One region of the Paenibacillus sp. SSG-1 genome, then DNA from elsewhere that is predicted to be linked to it. Evidence: riboswitches for the same ligand, from Rfam matches in the RefSeq annotation. Region 1 holds a riboswitch; each other region holds the start of a gene.
What was found. A riboswitch is a leader RNA that binds a small molecule or an ion and turns the genes downstream of it on or off. The one in region 1 is predicted to bind cyclic di-AMP.
Positions count from the first base shown of each region.

Region 1 (3,270 bases):
ATTTTGTGTATAATAAAAAAGTTCGCTAAATGAACTTTGGATATTATGCGGTAGTGGTGGAATGGCAGACACGCTATCTTGAGGGGGTAGTGGGCGTACGCCCGTGGAGGTTCGAGTCCTCTCTACCGCATCTATGAACACAGAAAGAAGCTTCCTTGGAGAAATCCAGGGGAGCTTCTTTTTTTTGCTTATTGCATTTTCGTATATTTCGGGGTCCCGCAAAGCTAGTGAATTCGGATCGCAGCAAGTAGCGTTATTTTGTAGGGCTGATTTGCCTATTCGCTTTTTCCGGATGCAAGCAGCTTGCGGATGTCGTTTTCGATTTTGTCCGGTGTCGTTTTGGGCGCGTAACGCTTGATGACCCTTCCTTTGGAATCGACCAGGAACTTGGTAAAGTTCCACTTGACCGCTTTCGATCCGAGCACGCCCGGCGCTTCCCTGGTCAGGTATTGGAACAGTGGGTGGGCGTTGCTGCCCTTGACGTCGATCTTCTCAAACATCGGGAACGTGACCCCGTAATTCATCTGGCAGAATTCGCCGATCTCCTCGCTGGTACCCGGCTCCTGATTGGCAAACTGGTTGCTCGGAAAGCCGAGAATTTGAAAATGATGGTCACGGAACTCGTCGTACAGCTCCTGCAGCCCGCGAAACTGCGGCGTAAATCCGCATTTGCTGGCCGTGTTCACGATCAGCAGCACGTCACCCTCATATTCCTTTAACGATACCTCTTTGCCGCGCAGCGTGTTCACTTGAAAATCATAGACGCTCACTGCCATCCTCCTCCTTTTGTGCTTCAATGAATGATCATCCAGCCGAAACATTTACCAATCACACAATTTAATTTTAAACGATTGAACTGGAAAGTCAATGCGGGTATTCCTGCGAGCCAGTGTCCCCGATTGTCCTGGTTTCCATAAATGCGCCAAATCGGGAGCATGAAAGAGGTAGAAGTCAAAAAGCCAAAATGTAAGCGCTAATAAGAGCCTGAATGTTCCAAAATTCGCGGTTCATGATTTTTAGACTGCCTTTACAGCTTGGAAGGAGCGGGTGTATGATTCAGAGCGTATTCAATACAGTTTCCATTACTAATCGCTGAGTTTCCGCAAAAAAGCGCGGAAATCGGGGGAACCAAACGCGTGCCATGGAGCAGCGAACCGGTGTGAGAGTCGGGGGTCTGCTGCCAGCCGCAGGGGTGAATCCCGGCTACGGATGCCATGGATCCGGCCGGGTAGAGCGACTCTCACCGCTCGAATCCGTCAGCTAACCTCGTAAGCGTCGTTTGAGAGAGGAATGATGAAACTTGCGACCCGAATAAACTTTCGGATCACAGGGGGATCAGCTGGCCTCTGTGTTTTTTTTACCCTTTTTTAGCTTACTGGAACAAAAGAGAGCATTCATCACAATCACATACACTTATCAATAACGCTTAATTTCGGCCGGAAACGGCCGGGAGCGGGGGAACCACAGCGGCCGCCTGGAATGGAAGCCGCCGGGGTGAATCTTTCCGGTACGGTAAGTACCGGAAGGTAGGGCGACTCTCACGCCCGAATCCGACAGCTAACCTCGTCAGCGTAACGGGAGAGGCAGCACTTGTCGTGCGCATTTTGAATAAAGGACGATCCTTCATAGTTCGTCTAAATTCAAGAAGCCGCGGGAAAGGTCCTTCTTTCCCTGCGGCTTCTTTTGCGTATTCGCGGCTGCCGCATAGGAGGAGCCTTTGAAATGGACAACGTCGTCATCGTGACCGCGCCGAACGAGGCGGGACGCAATTTTATCAAGCTGCTGATGTATTGGAAGAGGCCCTTTGCCGTTCTGACCAACAGTGCCCGGGAGGAACGCCTCTTGAGAAAAATGGGGGTGCAGCGGATCATCCGGTTGAATACGAATCACGCGGAGGATTGGGTGGTGCCCGAAATAGAGGTCGGCAAAATCTTTCTGTTTGAAAGCAGCCTCAACCTGACCTGCCGCTATTTGCAAATCTGCCGTCCCTGGACGTCGGAACCGGTATATGTCATTACGCAGAGGGGCAACTCACCCGGCATTTACCGGGGGCTTGGTGCCGATCACATCATTTATACCTTAAACGGCGAAGTCGGATTTTTACTGAAATAAAGATGATTCTAACCATGCAAAGGAGAGACCGGAAACGATGATGGATGTATATATGATACTTGCGCTCGCTGCAACTTTTGGCGTGTTCTTGTTATTTCTTCATTGGTGCGGCCGAGTGGTGGAAGAAGGGGGCAAAGACCAATGATTGTCGTTGGGGCATTCGCCGTGCTTGTCTTTATCTATTTGGTTTACGCCTTGATCCATCCGGAAAAATTTTGACGGGGAATTTTAAATCTGTAAGCCTCAAGGGGCCAAAGCAGAACATGCTCGTAAGAGGGGGAAGCCAGCCTTGGATATTTTGCAAATTTGTATCGTCATTTTCGTGCTCCTGCTGCTCGTGAAGCCGGTAGGCACTTACGTATATCATATGTTCTCCAATGAACCGAACCGGACGGACCGGATTTTCGGCGGCGTGGAAAGAGTTCTATACCGGATCATCGGGCTGAAGCAGCGGGGCAGCATGAATTGGAAAAAGTACGCGCTCAGCATGATCGCAACCAATATCTTTCTGGTAGCGATCAGCTATATATTGCTGCGAACGATGGGCGCCCTTCCGGGCAACCCGAACGGCATCGGCAATATGGAGGCGAGCCTGTCCTTCAACACGGTCATCAGCTTTATGACGAACACGAACCTCCAGCATTACAGCGGAGAGAGCGGCATGTCTTATTTTGGCCAAATGATCGTCATCACGATGATGATGTTTACCTCGGCAGCCTCGGGCCTGGCTATCGCGATTGCTTTTATGCGCGGCATCACCCGCAGGGGTGAAGGGCTCGGGAACTTCTTCGAGGATTTTATCAAGGCGCATGTCCGTCTGTTCGTGCCGCTTGCCCTCATCGTAACCCTGGTGCTGGTCGGGCTCAAAGTGCCGCAGACGCTGGAGCCGATGCGGGCCGTGCAAACGCTGGGAGGCGGCGTGCAGCAGATTCCGCTGGGTCCTGTGGCCTCACTGGAATCGATCAAGCACCTCGGAACGAACGGGGGAGGTTTCTTCGGTGTCAACTCGGCCCATCCGTTCGAGAACCCAAGCCCGCTGACCAACGTAATCGAAATTCTCAGCATGTGGACGATTTCGGCGTCACTGCCTTACACGTTCGGACGGTTCGCCCGGAACAAGAAGCAGGGCTGGATGATTTTCAGCGTCATGATGACGCT
Region 1 is NZ_MBRK01000001.1:7,365,469-7,368,738, forward strand. It holds tRNA gene BCV73_RS33780 (tRNA-Leu) at 48-130, shown strand; gene BCV73_RS33785 (glutathione peroxidase) at 276-770, opposite strand; cyclic di-AMP (ydaO/yuaA leader) riboswitch at 1,081-1,291, shown strand; cyclic di-AMP (ydaO/yuaA leader) riboswitch at 1,414-1,586, shown strand; gene BCV73_RS33790 (hypothetical protein) at 1,723-2,112, shown strand; gene kdpF (K(+)-transporting ATPase subunit F) at 2,254-2,331, shown strand; gene kdpA (potassium-transporting ATPase subunit KdpA) at 2,402-3,270, shown strand, end outside.

Region 2 (3,270 bases), 1.1 Mb from region 1:
TTTTCACCTGATCGAATGGGTGCTTATCGCCGCTCCGTTATACTGGATGATCCCGAAGATGTATCCCATCCTGCTCAGCGCGATCCAAAACCATGCCCAGCTGCTTCACTGCATCCCGTACATTGCAGTCTGGCTTCTGTACTGCTACATCGTCCATCAGATGATTCTGTTCATGCAGTTTGGCAAAACCGGTGGAACCAGCATGTTCTCCTCGCTCTGGATCTGCCTGCGAAGCGCGCTGCCGGTCATCGGCATATCCGTTCTGCTGGGCGCGGTCAGCCTGCTCTTGTATGGCATTACCAGCAGCGTCTCTCTGATCTGGGCAGGGCTTGCCACCCTGATTATCCAACAGGGCTACCATATGGTCAGCTGTATCTTTAAATTATGGAATATCTCCTCCCAATATGATTTGTGGCATCAGCAAATGAACCGTACGAAAAAAAATATTTCGGAATAGTTAAAATTTTGTCATCACTTTAATCCGCTGATAAAAGAAGAACCCCGTCTCTTTCTGTTGAAAAGAGGCGGGGTTTTTGTTGTAAAATGATTGTTAACCATTTGCCAAAGTATAAATCCTCTGTTAAAATAATCCGAGTACGAACTTAGTAACAACTTTGTAATCTTTGCTGTAACGATTTTGACTTTGCTGTAACTGATTTCATCATTTGTCCGTTCATTTGATTGGTATGTACGATTATAGGTAACTTGTCAGCATGTCCATTTCCGGTGCAATCATCACGAGCCGAATTCCCGGGCACCAGGAAGCGGGGGATCCAATTTTGGGTGAATTGATCTCGCTACAGAGGGATCATAGGGGACCTTCTACCGAATCCTTAAGCTAACCTCGCAGGCATTGGAAGGGGTTTATCTTTTTGAAGAAGAAGTTGGCAGCCGCAGCGCTGGGCCTTACACTTGCGTTCTCCATGGGCGCCGGCAGCGTATTTGCGGATTCATCTCTGAACCACATCGTTAACAACACGATCGGCGTTTCTTACAAAACCGGCGGAACAACTACGAACGGCTTCGATTGCTCCGGTTTTACCCGTTACGTGTACCAAAAGCTGGGGTTAACCCTCCCGCGTGTATCCGCTGCGCAGTATAAAACAGGTACCGCTGTTTCCAAAAGCCAGCTGAGAGCAGGAGACCTGGTTTTCTTTAACACCCTAGGCGCAGGCGTTTCCCATGTCGGCATTTACATCGGCAACGGAAAATTCGCGCACGCGTCCTCTTCGAAAGGCGTTACCATCAGCAAACTGAGCCAAAGCTACTACGCCAACCGCTACGTTGGCGCCAAACGGGTCATGAGTACGGCCAAATATCAAGCTGCGGTTTACAATTGATTATCTCTCGAAAACAATGCATATCCATAACAACCCGCGCCGCTGATTTTTGCCGAAATCGCCCCGCGGGTTTGTTGTTACTTATTAGACGTACGAACCACCGAAAAGGTAACAGCATTTCAAAAATTTTTTTTTACACGAGTAAATCCACGGTTTTCTCCTGTTTTTTCCACCCTTGTCATTTCTTTTACCCACTCGTCCAACAAATAAACATCATTTCCTATAAATTTTCCTACAAATCTTCTTTTTCTGTTAGAAACAATTGCCAAAGTCCGATTCCTTTGTTACAATAGTCCCAGCGATAGTAACAACTTTGTAATCTTTACCTGACACAAAGTTGCGAACGAATAAGAAGTAACAGGGAATGATACATAGTGTAAAAGTTCATGCCGAATTTCCTCACACTAAGGAAAGCGGGGGAACCAGTTATGGGTGAATTGATCTTGCTTCAGAGGGATCATAGGGGGCCTTCTACCGAATCCTTAAGCTAACCTCGTAGGCGCCGGAAGGGGTATTTTACTTGAAGAAGAAGCTTGCAGCAGCAGTCATGAGTTTCGCCATCGTGCTCACGGTCGGCACAGGAAGCGCTTTCGCGGATTCCAAGATGGATAAAGTGATCGACAGTGCGATCGGAACCAAGTACAGAACGGGCGGAACCACAACAAGCGGATTTGACTGCTCGGGATTTACAATGTATGTATTTGATCAATTGGGCATCGATCTGCCCCATCAGTCTGGTTCCCAGTTCAGCATGGGTTCGGCCGTATCCCGCAGTGATCTGAGAGCAGGCGACTTGGTATTCTTTAATACATCGGGAGCCGGAGTATCCCATGTCGGAATTTACGTCGGCGACGGAAAATTCGCACATGCCTCCACTTCTCGCGGTGTGATCATCAGCTCTCTGAGCGACAGCTACTACGTCAACCGCTACGTTGGCGCCAAACGAATCATGAGTACGGATAAATACAAAACCGCCGCCGTCGATTCCGAGGACGTTGATGACGTCCAGTAATGCAGGTAAAGCAAGGGTACGAGATCCCGTAGAATGAGATTTTTGCCGAAATCTCCTTTTGCGGGATTTTTTGCGGACAGAAATGGGTAACCTTTCCATTCCCGCCCGCTACTCCTCATTTACCCCTCTATTCCGAAATTAAACAGATATCTGGGACAATCCGGAATATTTTTTCTCTAATGTTCAAATCCTACAGGGAGGTCTGGAAGGGAGATCTGCACATGAACCTCCAACATGAGAGCTTCATGATCGTTCCTATGACCCGGGAGCATGCTGAGACCGTCTGCAGCTGGGTGTACGAACCTCCATACGATTTATACGGCTGGCTGCCGTGGGATCAGATGGAGGCGCTTGGCGTCGAATTTGGTGATCCTGAGGTGAGGCAAAGCCAATATGTGTCCGTCCTGGATGCTGAACATACCTTGTGCGGGTTCGCGCAGTTCTTTCCCTTGGCAGGCGTGACCCGGCTTGGTGTTGGCATGCGGCCTGATTTATGCGGCCAGGGGCTGGGTAAGAGCTTTATGCAGGCTGTGGTCGGCGCAGCCCGTGAAAGACGGCCTGGGGACGAAATCGACCTTGAAGTGCATACATGGAATAAGCGGGCCATCCGGGCTTACGGGAAGTCGGGGTTTGTCATCGCTGATACCTACCCCAAGCTGACCCCTGAAGGTGAACAGCTGTTTCACTGTATGGTCTATGAAGGGGTCTAACTTGAAAATTCCATCATCATAAAAATGGTACAAATTTGTGTATTTTTGGTGGCCCCAAGTTTGGATTCGTTTGCTTTTTTGACACAAACTATTTGATGTGATGGCTTGTTCCGTTATAATGAAGGAATGAAGAATGACAGTTTACATAGAAAGGACGAAAACGGATGCAAAAATGGATCATGAGCGGTGTATTAACGATCGCAGTGGT
Region 2 is NZ_MBRK01000001.1:6,304,895-6,308,164, forward strand. It holds gene BCV73_RS28755 (hypothetical protein) at 1-457, shown strand, start outside; cyclic di-AMP (ydaO/yuaA leader) riboswitch at 731-868, shown strand; gene BCV73_RS28760 (C40 family peptidase) at 873-1,340, shown strand; gene BCV73_RS35210 (hypothetical protein) at 1,460-1,609, opposite strand; cyclic di-AMP (ydaO/yuaA leader) riboswitch at 1,718-1,857, shown strand; gene BCV73_RS28765 (C40 family peptidase) at 1,861-2,352, shown strand; gene BCV73_RS28770 (GNAT family N-acetyltransferase) at 2,574-3,062, shown strand; gene BCV73_RS28775 (c-type cytochrome) at 3,227-3,270, shown strand, end outside.
Region 2: another riboswitch for cyclic di-AMP. It lies ahead of BCV73_RS28765 (C40 family peptidase); the one in region 1 lies ahead of BCV73_RS33790 (hypothetical protein).

Region 3 (3,270 bases), 6.7 Mb from region 1:
ACACAGGCTTTGATCGAGAGAATCCGACAGGAACAAGGACGGCTCCATATCCTAGTGAATAACGTCTGGGGACTGCATGACTTGGAAGTGAATTTACAATCCAAACCATTCTGGGAATATCCGCTGAACATGTGGGATGCTATGTTTCAGAATGGAGTACGCCCACAAATAGCGACAAACCATTATGCGATCCCGCTTATGCTGGAAGCTGATTCTGGATTGATCGTACATACCACATTTCAGGATCAGGATAAGTATTTAGGAACTTTCTATTACGACCTCGCCAAGAATACCATTAACCGCTCAGTGCTCGGATTAGCTCATGATCTCAAAAGCACTGAAATAACCGTGGTAGCGGTCTCCCCTGGCTGGATGAGAACAGAACTGGTATTAAGGAACTTCGGTACAGATGAAGCTCATTGGAAAGAGGTTGAGGCTCTGAAACACACGGAGTCGCCGTACTACGTAGGGCGAGCGGTGTCAGCCCTAGCTGGGGATGATGAGGTGAAACTGAAAAACGGACGGGTACTACAGGTTGGTGATCTTGCCCAGGAATACGGGTTCACCGATATTGATGGACGGTTCATCCCTCCCTTTTTAATATAATCAGTCTCATTGAAAAAACGAATACTCGCTAGAGCTCAGTTAACCGCCTTCTTATCGGGCGGTTAACTTATTAGCTAATATAGCGAGTAGATCGTTTGGTTAGGGCCAGTGCGATTCAAGATGCGATTTTCTTTCCAGGAGGCAAATCCCATGACCGCGGGCTACCCTCCATAGGCTTCCCGGGTCCGGTAAATATGCTGGTCCATCAAAAAGTTCAGCAGCATGCGGTTGAATGCATGCGGCTGGCATAAATGGGTCGGGTACATCGCATCCTCGATCGTCGCCAGCTGCACTTGCCGGAACAGGGTGGCCGCCCGCTGCATTTGCTTGACGAACCACTCGCTTTGGCTGCCTGCGACGCACAGTACAGGCATCGGCAGCCGTGCCAAATTGGCAGGCATCTCCATACGCAGCAGCTCCATACGCTGCTTGATCGACTCTGTCGGCCGCTTGTGGTACAGCTCCTTGCGCAGGATGCTGTAGACCGGCCTCCACCGGTTATACGTCACCCGCAGCGACCGGAGGAAAAACTCCGCAGGCAAATAATAAGACAGCCAGCTGCACGCCTCGCAAATATTCAGCAAATGGTTCTTTTTCCCGAAGCATCCCGCGAAGTAGCTGTCTACGAGCACCAGGGCGCTGACCCGGTCCGGGTGAAGGGCGGCAAACGTCTGGGCGAGCACGCTTCCGCTGGAACAGCCGACAAGCGTCGCCTGCGAAATATGCAGCTTATCCAGCAGCTCGCACAGATCGCTGCATTGGGTTTCCATAATGTGCCCGACCTCCACGTCAAGCTTCCCCGAATTGCCATAACCCCGGAGGTCCAGCACAATCACCTTCGCCCGCTTGCTGAAATATTCGACCTGGGGCTCAAACATATGATGGGACGACAAATGCCCGTGAATGAACACGATGGGCGTGCCGCTGCCGTGAATTTCATAATATAACGTGGTTCCGTTTACTTGTATCTGAGGCACTTCATGTTCTCCTCTCTCCCACATAACCTGTTTTCTCTGTTTGTGCAAAATCGCGGGCGCCGCCCGCTTGGGAATCGATGCTTCTCCTTGTTTAAACAACAAAAAAGAAGCACCGGAAAGAGGACACTCTTCCATGCTTCCAACTCCAAGGCCGAATAAGCCTTGCCATCTGCATGAATAACAGCTGCCTCTCTTAACACGCTTGCGTGGTTAGCTGACGGATTCGGGCCCAAGAGTAGCCCTACTCATCACTTTCGAGATTCACCCCATATGGCCGCAGCGGATGCTGCAGACACGACCGGTTCCCCCGCTTTCCGCCCTCCGGCGGAAATTCAGCGAATAGACATATTCCATGTACACGCTTCATCCTTCAAAATGAGCGCACAGAAAAACACAGAGCAGATACCCTGTGTTGATGCGTCAAATCACAGTTTCCTCCGCTCTCAACTACGCTTACGAGGTTAGCTGACGGATTCGGGCCGTGAGAGTAGCCCTACGGAAACAGGCATTGTCCTGCCTCCGATTCACCCCTGCAAGCCGCAAGCCCCAGCATAAAGATCCGTGGGACGAGGACTGCGATTGGTTCCCCCGCTTTTCATCGGAAAATTCAGCGTTCATCAAGTCGCAAATCTTACTCTATTGGATGATGAAATGAATATACGCCTGGGACGGCGAACTGTAAAGCAGGGAAACGATACGATTCCCTGCTTTATTTGGGGATCTGATGGGAAAACGGGTCCTAATCCGTAGGAATCATTGTTTTACGGCCTTTCCTACCGCTTTCCTTAGCTTTGCTGGATAACTGAAGGCGGGAAGCCATTCATATGGCTGAACCCGCCCATTGGATCGGAATATAATGCCGGTATAGGGCTGAAGCCGCTAGGCTGAAAAAAAGCGGCTTTTTGCCGCAATTTTGGACTTTACACTGGAAAGATGCTGGTTTTGATCCGAAAAATCCGCCTCGTCTTCTTGCCAAAGATATCCCTTGGACGTATGATGCGGATAGTTTACCAATCGGACACATGTATGGAACCCTACTGGCCGTGACGATCCGGAACAAGACGGCAGGGAGTATCCATGAAATCACGGTCAAGGAGGATGTCACGATGAACCGGGCTTTGATTCCCACCATCGAACTGTTTGAAATCGTTCTTCCAAGATACCAGCACCACAGCCTGGGCTGGCTGGAAAACTGCCGGATCGGCATTTTAAAGCTGCCTTACTCCGGCGAGGAAGGGCTTGCCGAGGGCCTGCTGTGCTCAGGCAAGCAAGCCTTCGATCTGGTACGGTGGGGCTGCCGCCTGCGCTATATTTGCGGCCTGACGCTGGAAGAGGCCATCACCGCGACGGCCATGAACATTCTGAAGCATCCGGACCACAATCAGTACCCGCTCGCGCTGATGGCGCTGCTTGATGTCAGGTCACGCCTGGAGCAGCATACCGCGCGCACAACAGCCGAACAGATGGGAAGATCCCTTGATGTCGGCCTTCTCAAGCTGAACCGTACGGCTTACGCCGAAGGAGCCGCAGCATCGCTGCGCATCGGGGGAGGAACGTCGCTTGCGATCTCCGGCCGGACGGCTGCCCTTGAAACGGAAATCCAGGCGAAAGCTCCCTACAACCGCCTCCCGCTGCTCGGCCGGGAATTCCCGACGGATACCCGCGCCTTGATCCGCCGCTCCTCGGC
Region 3 is NZ_MBRK01000001.1:660,723-663,992, reverse strand. It holds gene BCV73_RS03255 (SDR family NAD(P)-dependent oxidoreductase) at 1-606, shown strand, start outside; gene BCV73_RS03250 (alpha/beta fold hydrolase) at 768-1,583, opposite strand; cyclic di-AMP (ydaO/yuaA leader) riboswitch at 1,767-1,931, opposite strand; cyclic di-AMP (ydaO/yuaA leader) riboswitch at 2,019-2,206, opposite strand; gene BCV73_RS03245 (hypothetical protein) at 2,606-3,270, shown strand, end outside.
Region 3: another riboswitch for cyclic di-AMP. It lies ahead of BCV73_RS03250 (alpha/beta fold hydrolase); the one in region 1 lies ahead of BCV73_RS33790 (hypothetical protein).